DNA from 2 places in the Paenisporosarcina sp. NPDC076907 genome. Region 1 is predicted to be linked to the other one. Evidence: a T-box and tRNA genes for the amino acid it is inferred to sense, from the RefSeq annotation. Region 1 holds a T-box; the other holds one or more tRNA genes.
What was found. A T-box is a leader RNA that pairs with one kind of tRNA and senses whether it is charged. The one in region 1 lies ahead of serS (serine--tRNA ligase), so its partner is inferred to be a tRNA-Ser.
Positions count from the first base shown of each region.

Region 1 (10,271 bases):
CTCCTACTCGTTCTCAATCGTTCAATGCCCTCTATTCTATCACAGCTAGAAAATGAAAAACAGAGCTAAAAACCACTTTTCCAAAGAGGAAAAGGGTTTTAGCTCTGTCTTTTTTTCACGTGGAACATTTCATTTAATACGACCCAGTTCTGCGGGAATGGGAAGCCCATGTGCCAGTAACTGATTCCTTTCAAGCCTAGTTCTTGTAACAATTCAAATTTCGCTTCAATCGAACGGGCGTCTTCGAACCAAACCACATGTTCTTTCCCGTCCCGCCAATAGTTGAAATAAGGTGCCTCGGCGACCGCATCGTAAGAGATTGCTGCATTACGTTCCCGAGCAAGTTCAACTGCCCGCTTCGGACTGATTGCTTGAGCTGGCGGATTTCCTGGTTTATATGGCAATGTCCAGTCATATCCATATAAATTTTGCCCCATCATGATTTTATTAGCAGGCATTTCAGTTAACGCATATGTGAGTACTTTACGTACCGGCCCGATAGGAGACACGGCCATTGGAGGACCTCCACTATAGCCCCACTCATACGTCATAATCACCACAAAATCGACCACTTCAGCAATTTTTTTATAATCATGTCCTTCATACCATTTCCCTGGCTGATCGGCGGAAGTTTTCGGAGCAAGCGCAGCAGATAGAGTCAAACCTTTTGCCGCTGCTTTTAAACGTTTTAAGAAATCAACATAGTTTTGTCGGTCTTCTTTTCGTAAATACTCAAAATCAACATGAATATCTTTTGCATTTTTCGCTTTGGCTTCAGCTAAAATATTTTGAATCAATTTATCTTGCACAGCTGTACTGGCAAAAATATCTTGTGCGAGTGTGTCACTGAATGCCCCATCTTCAATATTTGAAATGACGATGGCAGAAACCATGTTCTGATCTTTTGCAATTTGATCGAGGCCACTCCAGTCCAATGGTGTCAAAGATCCATCCCGTTTGACATCATATGAAAATGGCATCATGTAAGTCAATAATGGTCCACGTTTCGTTACTTCGTCTAGCAAGGATTGGGATGGTTTGTCGGTGTACCATTCCACATAACCATTCGTTTCAATGGTAGGGCGATTTGGATTGGGTGCGTCGGGAATAACAATCGTTTGGCCTATTACCAAAACATCCGGATTCGTAAGCTCATTGACATTGGCCAAAGTCGTGGGGTTGACCCTAAAACGGTTGGCAATGGAATACAGACTATCCCCTTGTTTTACTACATAAATCATTTTAGACCTCCTCGTTCCACATCTCACTTATGCTATGCGAAAGATGAACTAAACATGCTACACTAAAAAGAAGGAGCGATGCAGAATGGATGTATTTGAAAAAGATCGACTTTTCATGGCAGAAGCCTTAGAAGAGGCCCAAAAAGCTGCAACATTAGGCGAAGTTCCCATTGGCGCAATCATTGTGTATCAGGGTGAAATCATTGCACGTGCACACAACCTAAGGGAAACGACTCAAAATGCAACGACTCACGCAGAGTTGTTGGCCATCCAGCAAGCATGTGCAAAAATCGGAAGTTGGCGCCTGGAAGAAATGACCCTATACGTTACTCTGGAGCCTTGCCCGATGTGTGCGGGAGCTATATTGCAATCGCGTATTCCCCGAGTGGTATACGGAGCACGTGACATTAAAGCAGGTTGCGTCGATTCACTCTATCGATTGTTGAACGATGCCCGTTTCAATCATGAATGTGAAGTAACTGAAGGAATATTAGCTGAGGAATGCGGTGGCATTCTCACTCAATTTTTCCGCAATTTACGCGAACAAAAAAAGAACCGGAAACGAACTTAAGAGACAAGTTCATTTCCGGTTTTCTATTATTCAGATGCTTATTATTTGATGATTTCTTTTCCACCCATATATGGACGTAAAACTTCAGGAATAATAACAGTACCATCTTCTTGTTGGAAGTTTTCCAAAATGGCTGCCACGGTGCGACCAAGTGCCAATCCACTTCCGTTTAACGTATGCACAAATTCTGGTTTCGCATTAGGTTCACGACGGAAGCGAATGTTTGCACGTCGAGCTTGGAAGTCCTCAAAGTTACTGCAAGAAGAAATCTCACGGTACACTCCTTGTGCTGGAATCCAAACTTCGATATCGTATTTTTTCGCTGCCGTAAATCCTAAATCTGCCGTACACATTTTCAAGACACGGTATGGTAAGCCCAACAATTGAAGAACTCTCTCAGCATGTCCTGTTAATTTCTCCAATTCGTTATAAGAATCATCCGGATTTACAAAACGAACAAGTTCCACTTTGTTGAATTGGTGTTGACGAATCAAACCACGTGTATCGCGACCTGCAGAACCCGCTTCAGAACGGAAACAAGCACTGTATGCAGCAAATCCTTGTGGCAGTGCATCTTTTGTTAAAATTTCATCGCGGTAGAAGTTCGTTACCGTTACTTCAGACGTCGGAATCAAGAAGAAATCTTCTTTTTCAATTAAGAATGCATCTTCCTCAAACTTCGGCAATTGACCAGTACCTGTAAGGCTTGCACGGTTTGCCAAATATGGAGGCAGCATTTCTTCATAACCATGTTCCTCAGTATGAAGATCAATCATGAAGTTCATAAGAGCACGTTCTAAACGCGCACCTAAACCACGATAGAACAAGAAACGGCTACCTGTTGTTTTTGCAGCGCGTTCGAAATCGACGATATTCAAATCTGTCGCGATATCCCAGTGAGGCTTTGGTTCAAAATCAAACTGACGAATATCTCCCCAAGTACGCTCTTCCACGTTGTCATCTTCAGATTCCCCAACCGGCACACTTTCGTGTGGGATGTTTGGCAGGCGCATCATCATGTCAGCAAACTTCTCTTCGACACCGCGCAATTCTTCATCCAATACTTTGATTTCATCACCTACTTGACGCATACGTAAGATGACATCATCCGCATTTTCTTTATTGCGTTTCATGACGGCGATTTTTTCAGATGCTCCATTACGTTCCGCTTTTAATACTTCTGCTTTGCCAATTAGTTCACGGCGTTTAGAATCAAGCTCTTCAAATTGATCAAAGTTCCCTAAATCTTCACCGCGTTTTTCCAGTTTTGCTTTCACTTCTTCGTAATTATCTCTAACTCGTTTTACATCTAACATGTTTTTTCCTCCTTTGATTTTGATGATAGGCAAGTGTTGAAACAAGCGTTAAAAAATCATTTTAGACAACGCCGAAAAGCGTAGTAGCCCACTCTAGCTCGACTCCTCCGGTGGAAGAAAGGAATCGAAAACTCGTTTTCGAATGAGTTTCTGAAGCGGAGGTGCGAGCTGGGCTGCGAAGCTAGACAACAAAAAAAGCCCTCCATCCCCTTGGAAAGGGACGAGAGCTACCCGCGTTACCACCCTGATTGATTTGTCCATGCGAACAAATCCACTTGTCTCATAACGGCTTTTCAACCGGCTGCAACTTACTAGTCTTCAGTCGCGCAACTCCAGGACGGATTCACAAGTGTTTTTACCGGCTCGCACCACCCGCCGGCTCTCTAAAAAAAACGGAGCTTGTTACTACTTCCCATCATCGTTTCATATGTGAAATTAACCATACTTTACTACAGGATATGTATTTTGGCAAGTTGTCATACAAGAAAAAGAAAACATCAGCTTGTTCCAATTAAAGAACAAACTGATGTTTTGCATTTCCTAATATAAAACTAATTAATTCACACCCACTGCAGTAAATGCTGCTTTAACGCTTGTAACTTCACTGCTACTTGCGCCGTATAGGTCAGTAGCTGCTTGAACAGCTGCTACACGATATTGAGCAAACGTTGAATTAGGTGTTAAATACTGCGTTAACGTACGGTAGAAAATTTTACCCGATTTGTCATTACCGATTCCCGCTACGCTGACACCGTAATGTGTACCACCATTTGATAATAAGTAAGCTGCTTTATTACTAATTCCACTATTCCAATGAACGCCACCATTATCCTGTGTACCTACATAGCGTTGCGAATAATGATCTGGATCTCCACTTTGTGTTGGGTCTGCCATTGAACGTAGAGCATCACCAGATGTGCCAGGTGTGTAGATGTCTTCCCCAATTTGCCAATCTGGCTTGTTGTTGAAGTGATATTCTACTAACGTACCGAAAATATCAGACATCGATTCATTGATTGCACCTGATTCATTTTGATAGATTAAGTCCGCGGTTGTATCCGTCACGGCATGCGTCAACTCATGTGCAATTACGTCAAGTGCACCGGATAACGGGATGAATGTAGAGCCGTCTCCGTCACCATACACCATTTGCGAACCGCTCCAAAAAGCATTGTTGTAATTGCGACCGTAATGCACAGTAGAAATTAATTGCGCACCATTTCCATCATAGCTATTACGGCTATGTACATTTTTATAATAGTCATATGTTTGAGCAGCGTAAGCGTGTGCATCAACAGCAGCTCCATCATATGCTGCGTTCAACACATTATCTGCATCCAACCATAACGTTCCTGGGGTTTGAGTTCGGTTTTTAGCATCATACGTAAAGATTCCATTTCCACGCGTACGATCGACTAAGTATGAACCATTGCTGTTTGTAACTGTATTGAAGGATTTTGTATCACCTAAAACGCCTTTACCTGAACCTACTGTGTTTGTTCCTGTTGGAGAAGTAACACCAGGTTTACCTGCTTGATGAATTTGATTAAACGAAGCTAAAACGTCTCCAGTTTGAGCATCCACGAAATACTGATAGTTACCTGGTGATGGATGTAAGAATTCAAACTCAAGTGCATATGCATAGTTTGCTTTTCCATCTTTCACATAAATGACGAATTCAGGTTTTGCTTCCTTCTCAAGTTCTGGTGCTTGTCCTAGTTTTGCAGCCATATCTTTGGCAGCAATCGCTTGTGCTTCAGCATGTTTAATTTTCGCACCACTCTTTAAAGTTTGTTTTTTATCTAATTCCGGTGCTAGTTCACCAGATACAGCTGTTAATACACCATCCGCATCAACATGGGCTGTTAACACTGATCCGAAAACTGGTACACCTTTATAGACCTGTTGTAATTTAACAAGAGTGAAGCCAACATCATCTTTTGTTTCATTCAAAACTTTAAAATTAGAATAAGAATCATTGCTAGTTTTATAGAGTCCTTGTTTTTCTGCTAAATAGTTTAACACAACATCTTTAGCTGCTTTATTCGATGGAGCAGTAAGCTTTCCAGATATAAAATTCGGGCTATTACTTTTTTGGTTCATATGGACTTTTTCAGAAATTGTACTCCCTGGTGCTGCGTATACTGGTGCAATGACTGTTGATAAGGCAATCGTTGCTGCTAAACTCAGACTCACTACATTCTTCTTCTTCACTTAACTCCACTCCCTGGTTTCTGAAAATTCCGAATTTAATTCGGTAATTTGTATTCTATCTATTTTACTATTCTGAATATATAGGTAACTATCACTGTTTTTTATTGGATAAATACGGGTTTATTTTCCTTGTTGTAAAATGGTTAATTTTTCTTAAACCAATCTTTAGAATCATTTGTTTTTATATACCTATATCAATAGATAGAAATATTATCTAATTAATATCCATTTCCAAAAGGTATTTACACATTTTGATAAAGATGGTTACATGGTTACAATTTAATATTTACCATTTAGACCTTCAAAAAAAATAAGCCCGCACAATGGCAGGCTTAATCTTAAACTTTTTAATTTATAAAATTCTCTACTAATTGGACAAAATAAGCAGTTACGCGATGATCATCAGTCAGTTCAGGATGAAAAGAGCACCCTAAAAATTGTTCTTGTTTGGCCATCACAATACGACCGTTATGTTCACATAAAACTTCTGTCTTAGTCCCAACTTCATGAATATGTGGCGCACGTATGAACACAGCAGGAAAATCCTCCGCTACACCTTTAATAGAAACGCTCGTTTCGAAACTATCGACTTGTCGACCAAATGAATTTCGTTCTACTGTCACATCCATTACACCTAGATGCGGTTGCTCATATCCTACAAGTGAACCTGCCAGGAGGATAAGTCCTGCACACGTCCCAAACATTGGATGTCCCGCTTTTGCAAATTCGCGCAAGGGTTCCATCATGCCGTATAAATCAATCAAACGACGCATCGTTGTGCTTTCTCCGCCCGGTAGAATTAATCCATCAATCCCAGACAAGTCCTCCACACGTTTGACAACGACAGCTTGGGCTCCGCTCGCTTCTATCGATCGAATATGTTCTCGAACAGCTCCTTGTAGAGCCAATACACCAATTTTCACCATTTTACAGTACTCGATCCTGCATACGATCTTTCGCTTCTAAACGGGATATTTCAATCCCTTTCATCGGCACTCCAAGGTCTTTTGAAATCTCAACAAGTAATTTGTAGTCTTGGTAGTGCGTCGTCGCCTCAACGATTGCACGTGCAAATTTTTCAGGGTTATCTGATTTGAAGATACCTGATCCTACGAAAACTCCATCTGCTCCAAGTTCCATCATCAATGCTGCATCTGCAGGAGTAGCTACCCCACCTGCTGCAAAGTTAACAACCGGTAATCTGCCCAAATGTTTGATTTCAAGTAACACATGGTAAGGAGCACCTAGAATTTTTGCTTCCGTCATTAATTCGTCTTCATTCATGTGGATGATTTTACGGACCTGAGCATTTAATTTACGCAAATGACGCACTGCTTCTACAATATTACCTGTACCAGGCTCCCCCTTTGTACGAAGCATGGAAGCACCTTCACCAATTCGTCGAGCTGCTTCACCTAAATCTTTGTTCCCACACACAAAAGGAACGGTGAAATTACTTTTAATTAAATGGAACTCTTCATCTGCTGGTGTTAATACTTCAGATTCGTCGATATAGTCGACACCCATTTCTTCTAACATACGGGCTTCAGAAATATGACCAATCCGTGCTTTTGCCATAACTGGAATTGTTACTGCATTCATTACTTCTTCAGTAATACGTGGATCAGCCATTCGTGCTACGCCACCTGCTGCACGAATATCAGAAGGCACTCGTTCCAATGCCATTACTGCTACTGCTCCAGCTGCTTCAGCAATACGAGCTTGTTCTGCGTTGATAACGTCCATGATGACGCCACCTTTTTGCATTTCTGCCATACCACGTTTTACACGATCCGTTCCTGTTACATGTTGAGTCATTGTATATAGCCTCCATTTCATCTATGATTATTAGTATAATGAAGTATGACCATTTAAAAAGTGTCAGTTTCCACCTATTTAACAAGGTCAGTTAGGAGAGATTGATGGATATTTGGCTCAATCAAGTCGATAGATCTTCACCAACACCTCTATATGAGCAACTTTATCTTGAAATGAAGGAGACAATTATTCGCGGTGATTTAGTTGTTGGCACCAAGTTACCTTCTAAAAGACAACTCGCGGAGTTTCTCAATCTCAGTCAAACAACGATTGAATTGGCTTATGGGCAGCTGGTGGCAGAAGGTTTTATTAAAGCGGTTGCGCGAAGTGGGTATTACGTTGAACAAGTGGAGGAACTCGCTTTTACAGACGAAATGCGAATGAAACATGATCAACCAGAAACATTTAAGCACGCCTACAGCATTGATTTTAACTCAGGCCGTATTGACACTTCTTCCTTCCCTTTCAATCAATGGCGTAAGTATGCAAAAGACGTGTTAGATGAAACATCGCGTGATTTGCTATTGCTCGGTCACCCTCAAGGAGACGTGGAATTAAGACAGGAAATTGCGCATTATTTATACTCCTCAAGGGGTGTCCGTTGTACAGCCCAACAAATAGTAATTGGCTCAGGAACTGAACAGTTAATGCCGCTGCTGATTCGCCTGCTCGGTAAACAAATAGTTTTCGCCATAGAAAACCCTGGCTATCCGATGACCCATCATATATTTGCCAATTATGATCGAGAAACTGTAGCGGTTCCTGTCGATGAAGATGGTATGCAAGTAGCAGAATTAGAAAAGAAACAAGCTAGCGTTGCCTATGTCACACCTTCCCATCAATTCCCTACAGGTGCTATTTTATCGGCCTCCAGGCGTGTTCAATTACTTAATTGGGCTTCCGCCAAAGAAGGTCGTTATATTATAGAAGATGACTATGACAGTGAATTCCGCTATGTTGGTAAACCAATTCCTTCTCTGCAAGGAATGGATCAAAGCGAGCGGGTCATTTACATTAGTACGTTTTCTAAATCCCTAATGCCTTCGCTACGCATTGCCTATTTTGTGTTACCCATGCACTTGCTTCAAGCGTATCGGGTGACATTCCCGTATTATTCGTCAACGGTACCTAGACTCGATCAACATGTACTCGCACAGTTCATGAGAGACGGCCATTTTTCAAAGCACTTGAATCGCATGCGAAAATTGTATCGCAAAAAATTGGAAAAGTTAACGCAGGCCTTAGATGAATATAGACCCACTGTTCATATTTCAGGTGAGCAAGCAGGTATGCACATCGTTTTGACGGTAGATAGCGAATCCACAGACCGTGAATTAGTTGAACTCGCGAAACAACAAGACATTCGGGTATACGCTTTATCCGACTACCACCAACCAACTCAAAGTATTCCTTCTAGACCTCAAGTGTTGATAGGGTTCGGCGGTTTTGAAGAAGAGGCCATTGAACCAGCTGTAGAGGCCTTAATGAATGCTTGGCACATAAAAAAAGCATAAAAAAACGGTGATTTCAAAAGAAATCACCGTTTTACTTTTAATCATGATATTTTTAGCCTAGAATAATCCACCGACAAAGTCAGTTGCACCATTCCAAAGTTTACCGAAGAAATGACCTACAGCTTGTAGGCCTAAAGAGAACCAACTTGCACGTTCAACGGCTTCAGTTGTTACAACATTAGAGGCTTTTGAAGCACCTGTGATGTAACCGTAGTCTGATCCTTCAGATTTTACAAGTTCCACATGACCAACAACTTCATCCTTCTTAATTGCAGCTTCCAAAGAACCATCTTTCATTTTCTTCTCATCAAGCACTAATTTAGGTTTATATAAATCTTTTTCGCTAGATTTAATGACCATTTCAATCGGCTCTTTTACAGTAATGCCAACTTGGTCTTCTTTACCTTTTATTACAGGAATGTCTTTTTGGTCTTTGAATTCATATCCTGCTGGTAAAATTTCTTCTTTTGCAAATTGAGAGAATCCATAATCAAACAATGCACGAGTTGCATCAAAACGTGCTTTATAAGAACCTACACCTTTGCTATCGACAGCTTTCATCACGACTGCAATTACACGCATGCCGTCTTTTTCAGCAGTTCCTGTAAAGCAGTGACCTGCGAAATCTGTTGTACCCGTTTTTAATCCATCAACTTTAGCGCCTTTATATTCATAAACAAGACCAGGAAGCATGAAATTCCAGTTATCCATTTCAATTGCATCGCTCGTACCTTCTCTGAATACTTTAGTCGTAATATTAGTTGTTTGGAGTACTTCAGGGTAGTCATTCAACAAGTGGAAAGCCAATTTTGCTACTGATTTTGCAGGCATGACGTTCTCATCTTCTGGACCGGTTCCCTGAGGATGATTTCCTTGTAAATCGGCATTGCTTAAACCAGTCGAGTTGACAAACTTGTAACCTGTTAAGCCTAGCTCTTCCGCTTTTTTGTTCATCATGTTGACGAACTCAGTCTCAGTACCAGCAATCGTTTCAGCAATTGCAACAGTCGCTGCGTTTGCTGAGTAAATTGCCATTGCTTCGTATAATTCTTTAATGCTATAAGTACCATCTTGACGAAGAGGTACATTACTTAAACGACGATCTTGTGAGATTTGGTAAGTATAATCTGTTACAGAATATTGTTGTTCCCAAGTAACTTGTCCGTTTTCAATCGCTTCAAACAATAAATACTCAGTCATCATTTTGGTCATACTTGCTATACCTAAAGCTGTATCTGCATTTTGTTCATATAAAATCTTTCCTGTATCTGCATCAATTAAAATAGCACCATCAACAAATAAATTTAGACTCTCTTCAGCATCTGTAGAAGCCGGTTGTGTCACAACCATACTTACTAGCAGAATCGGAAGGAGTAACCAGCGCACTAGCGCTTTGTTCACTGCACTTTTCACTTCTAGAACCTCCGCCATTCTCTTTTTTAATTTTCCCTTGCTCATTTTATCACAAAAATCTGGCATACGGGACGTTCTAAAAAAAAAGCACCCAATCTGCCTAATGTATAGACGACAGAATAGGTGCTAAAGTTCTGTTATTTAATTAAATCGAGTAATTTGGAGATTCTTTCGTAATTTGGAC
Region 1 covers NZ_JBNNIX010000010.1:7,273-17,543, forward strand. Annotated here, with positions in the region: gene ACQKEV_RS17395 (glycosyl hydrolase family 18 protein) at 99-1,241, opposite strand; gene tadA (tRNA adenosine(34) deaminase TadA) at 1,327-1,812, shown strand; gene serS (serine--tRNA ligase) at 1,854-3,128, opposite strand; T-box leader at 3,342-3,556, opposite strand; gene ACQKEV_RS17410 (M4 family metallopeptidase) at 3,684-5,342, opposite strand; gene pdxT (pyridoxal 5'-phosphate synthase glutaminase subunit PdxT) at 5,690-6,268, opposite strand; gene pdxS (pyridoxal 5'-phosphate synthase lyase subunit PdxS) at 6,270-7,160, opposite strand; gene ACQKEV_RS17425 (PLP-dependent aminotransferase family protein) at 7,265-8,674, shown strand; gene ACQKEV_RS17430 (serine hydrolase) at 8,732-10,087, opposite strand; gene guaB (IMP dehydrogenase) at 10,233-10,271, opposite strand, start outside.

Region 2 (10,271 bases), on a different contig from region 1:
TTTCAGTAAATGCACCATTCGCATCGGCGAAAAATAACGTTTGTGGGTATTTTTCGATTAAGGACTTCATGTCTTGCGGATTGGTGTTTTGAGATATTTTGATTTTAATTCGTTTATATCCTTTTTCTACAGCGGCATCGATTTCTTTCTTCATTACACAATCAGTAGCAGCAGCTACGACAACACCGGCTTCGATTGTTTCTTTTACTCCACCGATGACTTGCCAAAGAGGTTTATTTAATTTCTTAGCATATAGATCCCATAATGCATGATTTACAGCCGCTTTTGCCATATGGTTGCCTTTGATAGCCTTTAGTGCTAATTCGAGTTGATCTGGGTGCGAGAAGGATTGATTCAACATGGCTGGAATTATCCATTTTTCTAGTGTGTTCCATGCCGTGTCCACCGTTTCTTCGGTGTACCAGGGAGAAGCAAATGCTACACATTCCCCAACACCAATTGTGCCGTCAGCATCCGTCACTTCAAGAAGGACACTCTCCCTTTCTTCCACTTCCTGCAAGTGAGTAATAAATGAATGTTTTAGAGGCACTTTTACGTGATATAACGTCACTCTTTTGATTTGGATGTTAACCACGCTCTCAGCTCTCTTCTCAGTAATTTATTCGATGCATTTCTCGGCATAACCTGTACATGGTGCAATACTTTCGGCATTTTATAAGGTGCCAATTTATCCTGCAAAAACGCTTGTAATGATTCCAATGAGAGTGCCTCATCACCGACAATAAATGCTACCGGTACTTGTCCCCACTTCTCGTCACTCATTCCACAAACACCCGCTTCACGTATCATGGGATGTTGAAGAATAGCATTTTCCACTTCTGCCGGATAAATGTTTTCACCACCTGAAATAATTAAATCAGAGCGACGATCGACGACATATAAATATCCTTCATCATCAAAATATCCGATATCGCCCGTACGGAGCCATCCGTTTTCCTGAGATGCTGTGGAAGCATTTCTACCGATATAGCCCGGGGTTACATGGCCACCACGGATGCAAATCTCGCCTTCTTCAAAAGGATTTGTCGCTTGATCGATTTCAATAAAACTTAAATACAATGGCTTCCCAGAAGACCCAAGCTTTCTTACCGCATCTTCAGGAGCAAGTGTCGCCGTTTGTGAAGATGTTTCGGTCATCCCGTAGGTTTGCAGAATGGGAATACCACGAGCAATTGCTCTCACTAAATAGGTACTCGGAACAGGACCACCGCCAACAAGCATCGTCAGCAAACGAGACGATACATTAACGTTTCGCTCTTCTAATTCGCGTAAAATCCGTTCTAACATAACTGAGACAACAGACATACGAGTGACCTCTCCGCTTACTAAGTCGTCCACCACGTGGCTTATCTCAAATTTCGAATACAGCCTCACTTCCATTCCATATAAGACCGAGCGAATGAAAATAGATAATCCACTAATGTGAAATACAGGCATGGTGCACAACCACACATCATCTGGTTGAACCCCCATATTGAAGGCGGAGGCAGTCGCATTGGTTGTGTGGTTTTGAACCGTTTGACGAACACCTTTTGGATTACCCGTTGTTCCGGATGTATACATTATGGACATGGTGCGTTCAAGCGGCCATTCGTCTTCTATTTCGAACTTGACGGAAGTTTTCTCAGTTAGTACATCCATGGTAATTGGGGAATGGATAGCCACTCTTTCTTCATAACCACCATCCACTAACAATAAAGACGGTTGAGCATCGTCAATTTGATAGGAAAGCTCTCCATCAGAGAGTCTTTCATTTAATAACACCACTTCACAACCTAATTGCCAACAAGCATGAATAGTCACAATCAACGCTGGTTGTGAGGGTGATAATATGGCGATGCGATCTCCATTCTTGACGCCAAAAGCTTTCAATGAACCCGCTACTTCTAAGGCTTCATCAAAGAGCTGTTGGAAAGTCCATGATTGATGTCCATATGTTAATGCTTTGCGATTGGGCGTCATTTTGACACGCTGTGCTAACCAGTTAGGATACATAAAATTTTGCCACCTTTAGAAAAAGCTGTCCTCATAAAGGACAGCTTGAAAATTGTCATATCAAGGGAAACGAGGGAATTGACCGAAATCAGGTTTACGTTTTTCCTTAAAGGCATCGCGGCCTTCTTTTGCTTCATCAGTTGTGTAGTAAAGAAGTGTTGCATCTCCAGCCATTTGTTGCAGCCCTGCCAAACCATCCGTATCTGCGTTCATTGCCGCTTTCAGGAAACGAAGAGCTGTAGGTGACATAGAAAGCATTTCTTCACACCATTGAACCGTTTCATCTTCCAATTGTGCGTAAGGAACTACTGTATTGACCAAGCCCATATCTAATGCTGCTTGTGCGTCATATTGACGACATAAGTACCAAATTTCACGCGCTTTTTTATGTCCGATAATACGAGCTAAATAACCAGAACCGTAACCTGCGTCAAACGAGCCGACTTTCGGTCCAGTTTGTCCAAATATTGCGTTGTCTGCAGCGATTGTTAAATCACAAACTACATGAAGAACGTGTCCGCCACCGATTGCATAACCTGCTACCATTGCAACAACAGGCTTAGGAATAACGCGAATCAAACGCTGTAAATCCAGAACGTTCAAACGTGGGATTTCATCTTCTCCAACATACCCACCATGTCCACGGACTGATTGGTCACCACCTGAACAGAAAGCTTTTTCGCCTTCACCTGTTAATACGATAACGCCGACTTTTGAATCATCGCGCGCATAAGTAAATGCATCCAATAATTCTTTAACGGTTTTAGGTCGGAAAGCATTTCTTACTTCCGGACGGTTAATTGTGATTTTCGCAATCCCGTTAAAAGTTTCATACTTAATATCTTCATATGTACGTTCTGATACCCATTGACGTGTCATACTCTTCCTCCTCAAGATCTTTCTAATACTTGCTCCATTATTATTGTAGCAAACTGAACGGGATTTTCCACATGAATTGCATGACCCGCTTCTGAAACTTCTAGATGCTGGCTGTTTTGAATCTGTTTTGTCATTTGCTTTCCAATAATCGTGAATTTTTCATCAAGTTCACCCGTGATTATTGTGACAGGGATTTTCAACTCATTCAATCGAAACCAGTAAGAAGGTTGACGACCGGTACCCATTCCTTTCAAACTATTCCAGAGACCTGAAGCAGTTTGTTGCATGCGATCTTCCCTAATGGATTGAAGCTTGATCTCATCCAATTTTTTTTGAGATTGAAATAACGGAATGTCCTGCCAAAAATCGATGAAGGATGAAAGACCTTCACTTTCCAGCTTCATAGCTAATTGATTATCTGCAGCTATTCGGGAAAGTCGGTCGGCTTCTATATCCAAACCTGGCGACGCACTTTCCAATACTAACTTCCGAACATATTCAGGATAACTAAGTGCATAAGCAAGTGCAACTCGCCCCCCCATTGAATAGCCCACGAGTGAAAAACTTGTTATGTTAAGAGTTTGGATAAGCACATGTAGATCCTTTAGTTGTTCGCTCATTTCATATCGTTTGTAATCTTTAGGTGATTCGGTGTTTCCGTGACCTAATAAATCAACCGTAATACAACGGACAGTTTCAGGTAATTGTTCAATAATTGGATGCCATGTTTTCGTGCTGCCAGTAAATCCATGCAAAAAGAGAATGGTTTCCAAAGCGTTTTTATTTTTAATTGAATAACTGACATTCACACCTCGGACTGATGCAACTAGTTGTTCCATTTCAGGTCCAACTCCTCAGTAATCCCGTTCCATAATTGTCGATGTGCCAAAACGTTCTGTTGGCGATTCGTCTTCACTTCAATGATTCGCAAATCTTTTTGTTTTGCTGTCGTTAAAGCATTTATGAACTCATCTTTTGACTCAACTGCAAAGTATTCTGCTTCGTACATGGTCGCTATTGAATCGAAAGACAAGCCGGTTGGTGTACCGAACAGTTTTTCAAAATAAATCTCTTCACTTGATTGAGGCAAATAAGAGAAAATGCCTCCTCCATCATTATTCATCACGACAATGGTGAGGTCCGTCTCATGGAAACGTGAAACCAATAAACCATTGCTGTCGTGAAGGAACGAGATGTCCCCGATTAATAAAGTGGCAGGTCGTTTTCTCGCCTGCTGAATGCCAAGTGCAGTTGAAACAACACCATCAATTCCATTTGTTCCGCGGTTAGCATAAATTGCAATGTCTTTAGTTGTTTGATTGAAGAAAGTATCGACATCCCGAATTGGCATACTGCTACCAGAAATGAGGTCACTCCCATCGGACAAATAATGAAATAGCACTCCGGCTAGTGCGCCTTCGTCGTTTTGCTCTTGAATATATTTCTCGACATGTGTTGTTGCAATTTTATTTGCCTTTGTCCAGTTGATAAGAGCTTCGTTTTCATGAACGTTGCTCAACTCTTTCCAGAACACTTGCGCCACAGAATGAACATGGTGCGTCACCACCCCCAACGAGTCCCTGAACATTGGATCTTCATCGACCGCAACATAAATTTCAGGCTGAACATCTTTTAGAAATAGTGAGAGCGGCTTAGAAACCGGTTGAGCACCAAAACGAATCACTACATCGGGAATAACGGACTGTTTAAAGTTTTCACTTTTCAGTAGTGCATCGTATTGATCAATAAGTAAGTGTAAGCAATCTTCCGGGACACTTGTCCGAAGTTGAGAAAGTGAATCTGCCAATACTGGCCACTGGATGGATTTTGCAAAAGCCCAAAACTCTCTTTTGGCCGTATCTGCAGATAGTTCCCCAACGATGAGAAGTCCCCTTTTAGCGGAAGCAATCGATTGTTCAACAAAGTCGATTGTAGGCTGTGACGCAACAATCGTCCCTGACGTCGATTCTATAAATGAGGAAGGCTCAGGCTGGAAGTCAAAATCAAGCAACAAAGGTTCTCGGAAAGGGATGTTGATATGAACTGGTCCCATTGGTGCTGCCTTAGCATGTGTAATGGCTCTCGCAGTATGACGAACAATAAATGGAATCGTCTCTTGATGTTCGTCTGCTAACGGAAAGTCTACACTCCATTTAACGTGTTTTCCGTATAGTTGAACTTGGTCGATGGCTTGAGGTGCTCCCACTTCCCTAAGTTCGTGTGGACGATCTGCTGTTAAAACAATTAAAGGAATCCTTGCATAGTTTGCTTCCACAATAGAAGGAAAATAGTTAGCAGCTGCCGTTCCAGACGTACACAGTAAAAGCACTGGACTTCGTTTAGCTTTGGCCATTCCTAAAGCAAAAAAACCAGCAGATCGTTCGTCAATTTGCATATATGTGTTGAATTCTTTTGTTTGACTAAAGGCATATGCAAGAGGCGTGGAACGAGAACCTGGACTGATTACGATATCCTGAACGCCTGCTCGAAGAAAAGTTTGGACGATAGCGTGTACATATTCAGTTAAATTTGTACGGTTATCCATTTAATTTACCTCCAAGAGTGCGTAACATCGGTCTAAATTTCACTAATGTCTCCGCATATTCAGAAGTAGGATCCGAATCCGCAACAATTCCTCCACCAGCATATAAATAAGCATTCGTTTTGTTCAATAACGCGGAGCGGATGGCAACAGCGAATTCACCGTTTCCTTCAGCATCAATCCAACCCACAGGTGCGGCATAGTATCCACGATTCATTTGCTCAACCATTCTAATTATAGCCATGGCGTCTCCTCGGGGTTCTCCACCTAAAGCCGGTGTTGGGTGTAAATCTTTTACCAGTTGCAACAGTCCATAACCTTTTTGCAACTTCCCTTCCACTGGTGTATATAAATGCTGAATGTCTCTGATTTTCATCAGTTTAGGGTATTTTGGAACTCTGACTTCGTCACAATATTGATTAAATACTTCCGTAATCATATCTACCACATATTGATGTTCTTCTCTGTTTTTTGAATCCTGCAATAGGTCGTTGCCTAATTGCTGATCTTCGATTGCAGTTTGTCCCCTCTTAACAGAACCCGCTAAACAAGTGGACAGTGCGCGACGATTTTCTACTTTCACCAAGCGTTCAGGCGTTGCTCCAAAAAACAAATTATCTGCAAGCTCTAGCCCAAACAGAAAACTTTCTGGTTGCTCTTTAGACGTATGATACATGGCAGATGGTGAACTCACTTCTTCTGCAAAAGTCAATTCCAATGAACGGGCAATGACAACCTTTTGAGCCTCACCAGCATGAATTAATTTCGTCACATGTGAAACTGCATCCAAATATAATTCCTTGTAGCGTTCATCCATTTGAGTTAATAGCGGTTTTGCATAAGGTTTTAATTCCTTGACCTGCGCTGCATGGATCAGGTCATCCCGTTCTCCACGTAAGCGATCAAATTGAATTTGTGAATCTTTATCACTCGTTATTAAATGGATACTGATGAATACTCTGTCGTCACGTATGACGAGTTGAAAAGAAGGCACAGCAAAGTACGCCGAAGGGAACATATCCCACTCGGAAGATAATTTGTTGGCTGGGTCAAAAGAAAACCCGCCAAACAATATCGGTTGTAAATCATGTTCTTCATTCACGATTTTAGAGCACAGTTCATTCCATTGTTGATCCACTTCAGCGAAGCGATTTTCTTCTGCGGTACTTGTGATGACATGAGCATGTCCAAGTCCGACCAATGTAAATGTTTTTTCTCGGTTCTGCCAGTAAAATCTTTGACCTTTATATGACTCTCCTGCTTCAAAGAAAGCAACAGAGGATAATCCATTCACTTCAATCGTTTCTGTATAAAAATGTACGGCCGAAGACTGATCTTCGACTACATATCCTGTGGATGTCAATGACTTTCGTTTCATCCAGTTTCCCTCCGTAATTAGGACTTCATAAATATATGAGGACCCTTTAATATCCTACCTTCTATCATACCTCTTTATAGACGATTCAGCACTCGTAAAGCAAACAATCTACACAGAATTAGGTGGATGAAGTACAATGAGAGAGGTAAAAAAAGAAGAAGGAGCGGAAACTTTATGTCACACGATTTAAAAGCTGATAGTGGCTGGCGTATTTGGTGGCAATTAACACGGCCTCACACGTTAACTGCATCATTTGTTCCTGTATTTTTAGGTACAATGATTGCCATTTCCTATACAGATATACACTGGCCATTATTCTTTGCTATGCTGTTTGCAAGCATGCTGATCCAAGCAGCTACAAATATGTTCAATGAGTATTATGACTTTGCAAGAGGATTGGATAATGAGAAGTCTGTTGGGATTGGTGGTGCCATCGTTAGAAATGGAGTTCAACCAAAAACAGTTATGCAGCTCGCTTTATTGCTCTATGCAATCTCAATTATTCTAGGGATATACATATGCATCGAAACCACTTGGCTATTAGCAATTGTAGGAGCCGTATCAATGGCGATTGGCTATTTCTACACAGGCGGTCCTTACCCTATTGCATATACGCCTTTTGGGGAATTATTTTCAGGTGTATTTATGGGAATGCTGATTGTTTTAATCGCATTCTATATCCAAACAGGAGAAATTACATCCATTGCTCTGATATTGTCTATTCCAAGTATGTTACTAGTCGCTGCAATTATGCTTTCAAATAATATACGGGATTTAGTGGAAGATAAAGCAGGCGGACGTAAAACAATGGCTTTACTGATTGGACGTAAACGCGCCATCAATGTATTGCTCGGATTGTTCATCGCTTCATATTTATGGATCCTTGCACTGGTTGTCGCAGGAGAAATCACTCCATGGGCACTACTTGTTATTTTGAGCATAAAAAAACCGATACTTGCCATTCAGACATTTAAAGCTCATGAAGATCCGCTCAGAGTGGGTCCTGCCATGAAAGATACCGCACTCACGAATACGATCTTCGGTTTCCTTCTCGGAATCGGTTTGCTGATTGGATATATCTTATAGAAATTGAACAAACCGCATGTGCCTGGACAAAGGCAATGCGGTTTTTTTATGTATTTTCAATATAGAGAAGGTTTCAATTGGCTCGCAGTGTTCGATCGAAAGCATATGGATCTTTACTTTCACAGAAACACCCATTAAACGACAGTATTAGGGTCATTTTGTATATTTCTACAACTTCTAATGAATGGAGCTGTTCTCTTCGCTCGGTATAAAGAATGACTCACCTGTTTTGAGAATGTAGGATTTTCAGACGTCAACCACGTTTTTTCAGACGTGATGCTTCATTTCTCAGACGTCCTCTCCCATTTTTCAGACGTGAGTGCCAAAAAGTCAGACTGAGCTTCCACATATCAAATAACAGCAAGAAAGCCTACAGCTTAATAGCTGCAGGATTAGATTATCATATATCAATTATGGGTAGACATAATATCCTATAATTCGACATTTCTCCATAAAAAAACACGCTATCCCGAAGATAGCGCATCTTTTTAAATGACCCCTACGGGATTCGAACCCGTGTTACCGCCGTGAAAGGGCGGTGTCTTAACCGCTTGACCAAGGGGCCTTATATCTGGCGGAGAAGGAGGGATTTGAACCCTCGCGCCGGTTGCCCGACCTACACCCTTAGCAGGGGCGCCTCTTCAGCCACTTGAGTACTTCCCCAGAAATAATGGCTCCGAAGGTAGGACTCGAACCTACGACCAATCGATTAACAGTCGATTGCTCTACCACTGAGCTACTTCGGAATGGTGGGCCTAAATGGACTCGAACCATCGACCTCACGCTTATCAGGCGTGCGCTCTAACCAGCTGAGCTATAGGCCCACATAAAAAATGGAGCGGGTGAAGAGAATCGAACTCTCATCATCAGCTTGGAAGGCTGAGGTTTTACCACTAAACTACACCCGCAAATATGGTGGCTCAGGACGGAATCGAACCGCCGACACAAGGATTTTCAGTCCTTTGCTCTACCGACTGAGCTACTGAGCCACAATTAAATTGTACTAAGCTGTGAATCTCTTTGCTTATTCCAATTTTTAATACTTTAGAAAAAATGGCGGTCCCGACGGGAATCGAACCCGCGATCTCCTGCGTGACAGGCAGGCATGTTAACCGCTACACCACGGGACCATTTGGTTGCGGGGGCAGGATTTGAACCTGCGACCTTTGGGTTATGAGCCCAACGAGCTACCGTGCTGCTCCACCCCGCGATAATATTATTGTTATAAACATAATTGCTTCAACACTTATTGTGTTATGAACACCTGCATTTAGCGAGTTAATATGTATGTTTATATTTGATAGTCTTACACCACACACTTAGTAAAAATGGAGGAGGTAGAGGGATTCGAACCCCCGCGGGATTTGACTCCCCTGTCGGTTTTCAAGACCGATCCCTTCAGCCAAACTTGGGTATACCTCCGCGATATATAAGTGGTGGACCTTGCAGGACTCGAACCTGCGACCGGACGGTTATGAGCCGTCTGCTCTAACCAACTGAGCTAAAGGTCCTAAAAAATGGCGGCAGAGGGGATCGAACCCCCGACCTCACGGGTATGAACCGTACGCTCTAGCCAGCTGAGCTATGCCGCCAGGATCTTTATAAAATGTTGGTGGAGCCTAGCGGGATCGAACCGCTGACCTCCTGCGTGCAAGGCAGGCGCTCTCCCAGCTGAGCTAAGGCCCCATAAAAGGGATGAAATAAACTGGTCGGGAAGACAGGATTCGAACCTGCGACCCCTTGGTCCCAAACCAAGTGCTCTACCAAGCTGAGCTACTTCCCGAGTCAAAAATTATGGCGCGCCCGAGAGGACTCGAACCTCTAACCGCTTGATTCGTAGTCAAGTACTCTATCCAATTGAGCTACGGGCGCTAAATATGATGTTTTATGAAAAGATGGTGCCGAGGACCGGAATCGAACCGGTACGGTAGTCACCTACCGCAGGATTTTAAGTCCTGTGCGTCTGCCAGTTCCGCCACCCCGGCATTAAAGAAGTTATGGAGCGGAAGACGAGGTTCGAACTCGCGACCCCCACCTTGGCAAGGTGGTGTTCTACCACTGAACTACTTCCGCTTGTATAACATTGTAAAAAATGGTGCGGGTGAAGGGAGTCGAACCCCCACGCCTTGCGGCGCTAGATCCTAAGTCTAGTGCGTCTGCCAGTTCCGCCACACCCGCAACTTAGTATGAAAATGGTGAGCCATGTAGGATTCGAACCTACGACCCTCTGATTAAAAGTCAGATGCTCTACCAACTGAGCTAATGGCTCTAACAATGGTGCCGGCGAAAGGAGTCGAACCCTCGACCTACTGATTACAAGTCAGTTGCTCTACCAACTGAGCTACACCGGCACGGTGTTAAAAAGAATAA
Region 2 covers NZ_JBNNIX010000002.1:732,967-743,237, forward strand. Annotated here, with positions in the region: gene menC (o-succinylbenzoate synthase) at 1-595, opposite strand, end outside; gene ACQKEV_RS11370 (o-succinylbenzoate--CoA ligase) at 568-2,016, opposite strand; gene menB (1,4-dihydroxy-2-naphthoyl-CoA synthase) at 2,077-2,895, opposite strand; gene menH (2-succinyl-6-hydroxy-2,4-cyclohexadiene-1-carboxylate synthase) at 2,907-3,734, opposite strand; gene menD (2-succinyl-5-enolpyruvyl-6-hydroxy-3-cyclohexene-1-carboxylic-acid synthase) at 3,722-5,440, opposite strand; gene ACQKEV_RS11390 (isochorismate synthase) at 5,433-6,815, opposite strand; gene ACQKEV_RS11395 (1,4-dihydroxy-2-naphthoate polyprenyltransferase) at 6,990-7,901, shown strand; tRNA gene ACQKEV_RS11400 (tRNA-Glu) at 8,395-8,466, opposite strand; tRNA gene ACQKEV_RS11405 (tRNA-Ser) at 8,474-8,564, opposite strand; tRNA gene ACQKEV_RS11410 (tRNA-Asn) at 8,573-8,647, opposite strand; tRNA gene ACQKEV_RS11415 (tRNA-Ile) at 8,649-8,725, opposite strand; tRNA gene ACQKEV_RS11420 (tRNA-Gly) at 8,736-8,809, opposite strand; tRNA gene ACQKEV_RS11425 (tRNA-Phe) at 8,815-8,890, opposite strand; tRNA gene ACQKEV_RS11430 (tRNA-Asp) at 8,956-9,031, opposite strand; tRNA gene ACQKEV_RS11435 (tRNA-Met) at 9,035-9,111, opposite strand; tRNA gene ACQKEV_RS11440 (tRNA-Ser) at 9,231-9,323, opposite strand; tRNA gene ACQKEV_RS11445 (tRNA-Ile) at 9,336-9,412, opposite strand; tRNA gene ACQKEV_RS11450 (tRNA-Met) at 9,420-9,493, opposite strand; tRNA gene ACQKEV_RS11455 (tRNA-Ala) at 9,512-9,587, opposite strand; tRNA gene ACQKEV_RS11460 (tRNA-Pro) at 9,608-9,684, opposite strand; tRNA gene ACQKEV_RS11465 (tRNA-Arg) at 9,697-9,773, opposite strand; tRNA gene ACQKEV_RS11470 (tRNA-Leu) at 9,798-9,886, opposite strand; tRNA gene ACQKEV_RS11475 (tRNA-Gly) at 9,900-9,974, opposite strand; tRNA gene ACQKEV_RS11480 (tRNA-Leu) at 9,995-10,079, opposite strand; tRNA gene ACQKEV_RS11485 (tRNA-Lys) at 10,095-10,170, opposite strand; tRNA gene ACQKEV_RS11490 (tRNA-Thr) at 10,177-10,252, opposite strand.
Region 2: it encodes a tRNA-Ser, which carries the amino acid that the T-box ahead of serS (serine--tRNA ligase) is inferred to sense. The anticodon was not compared.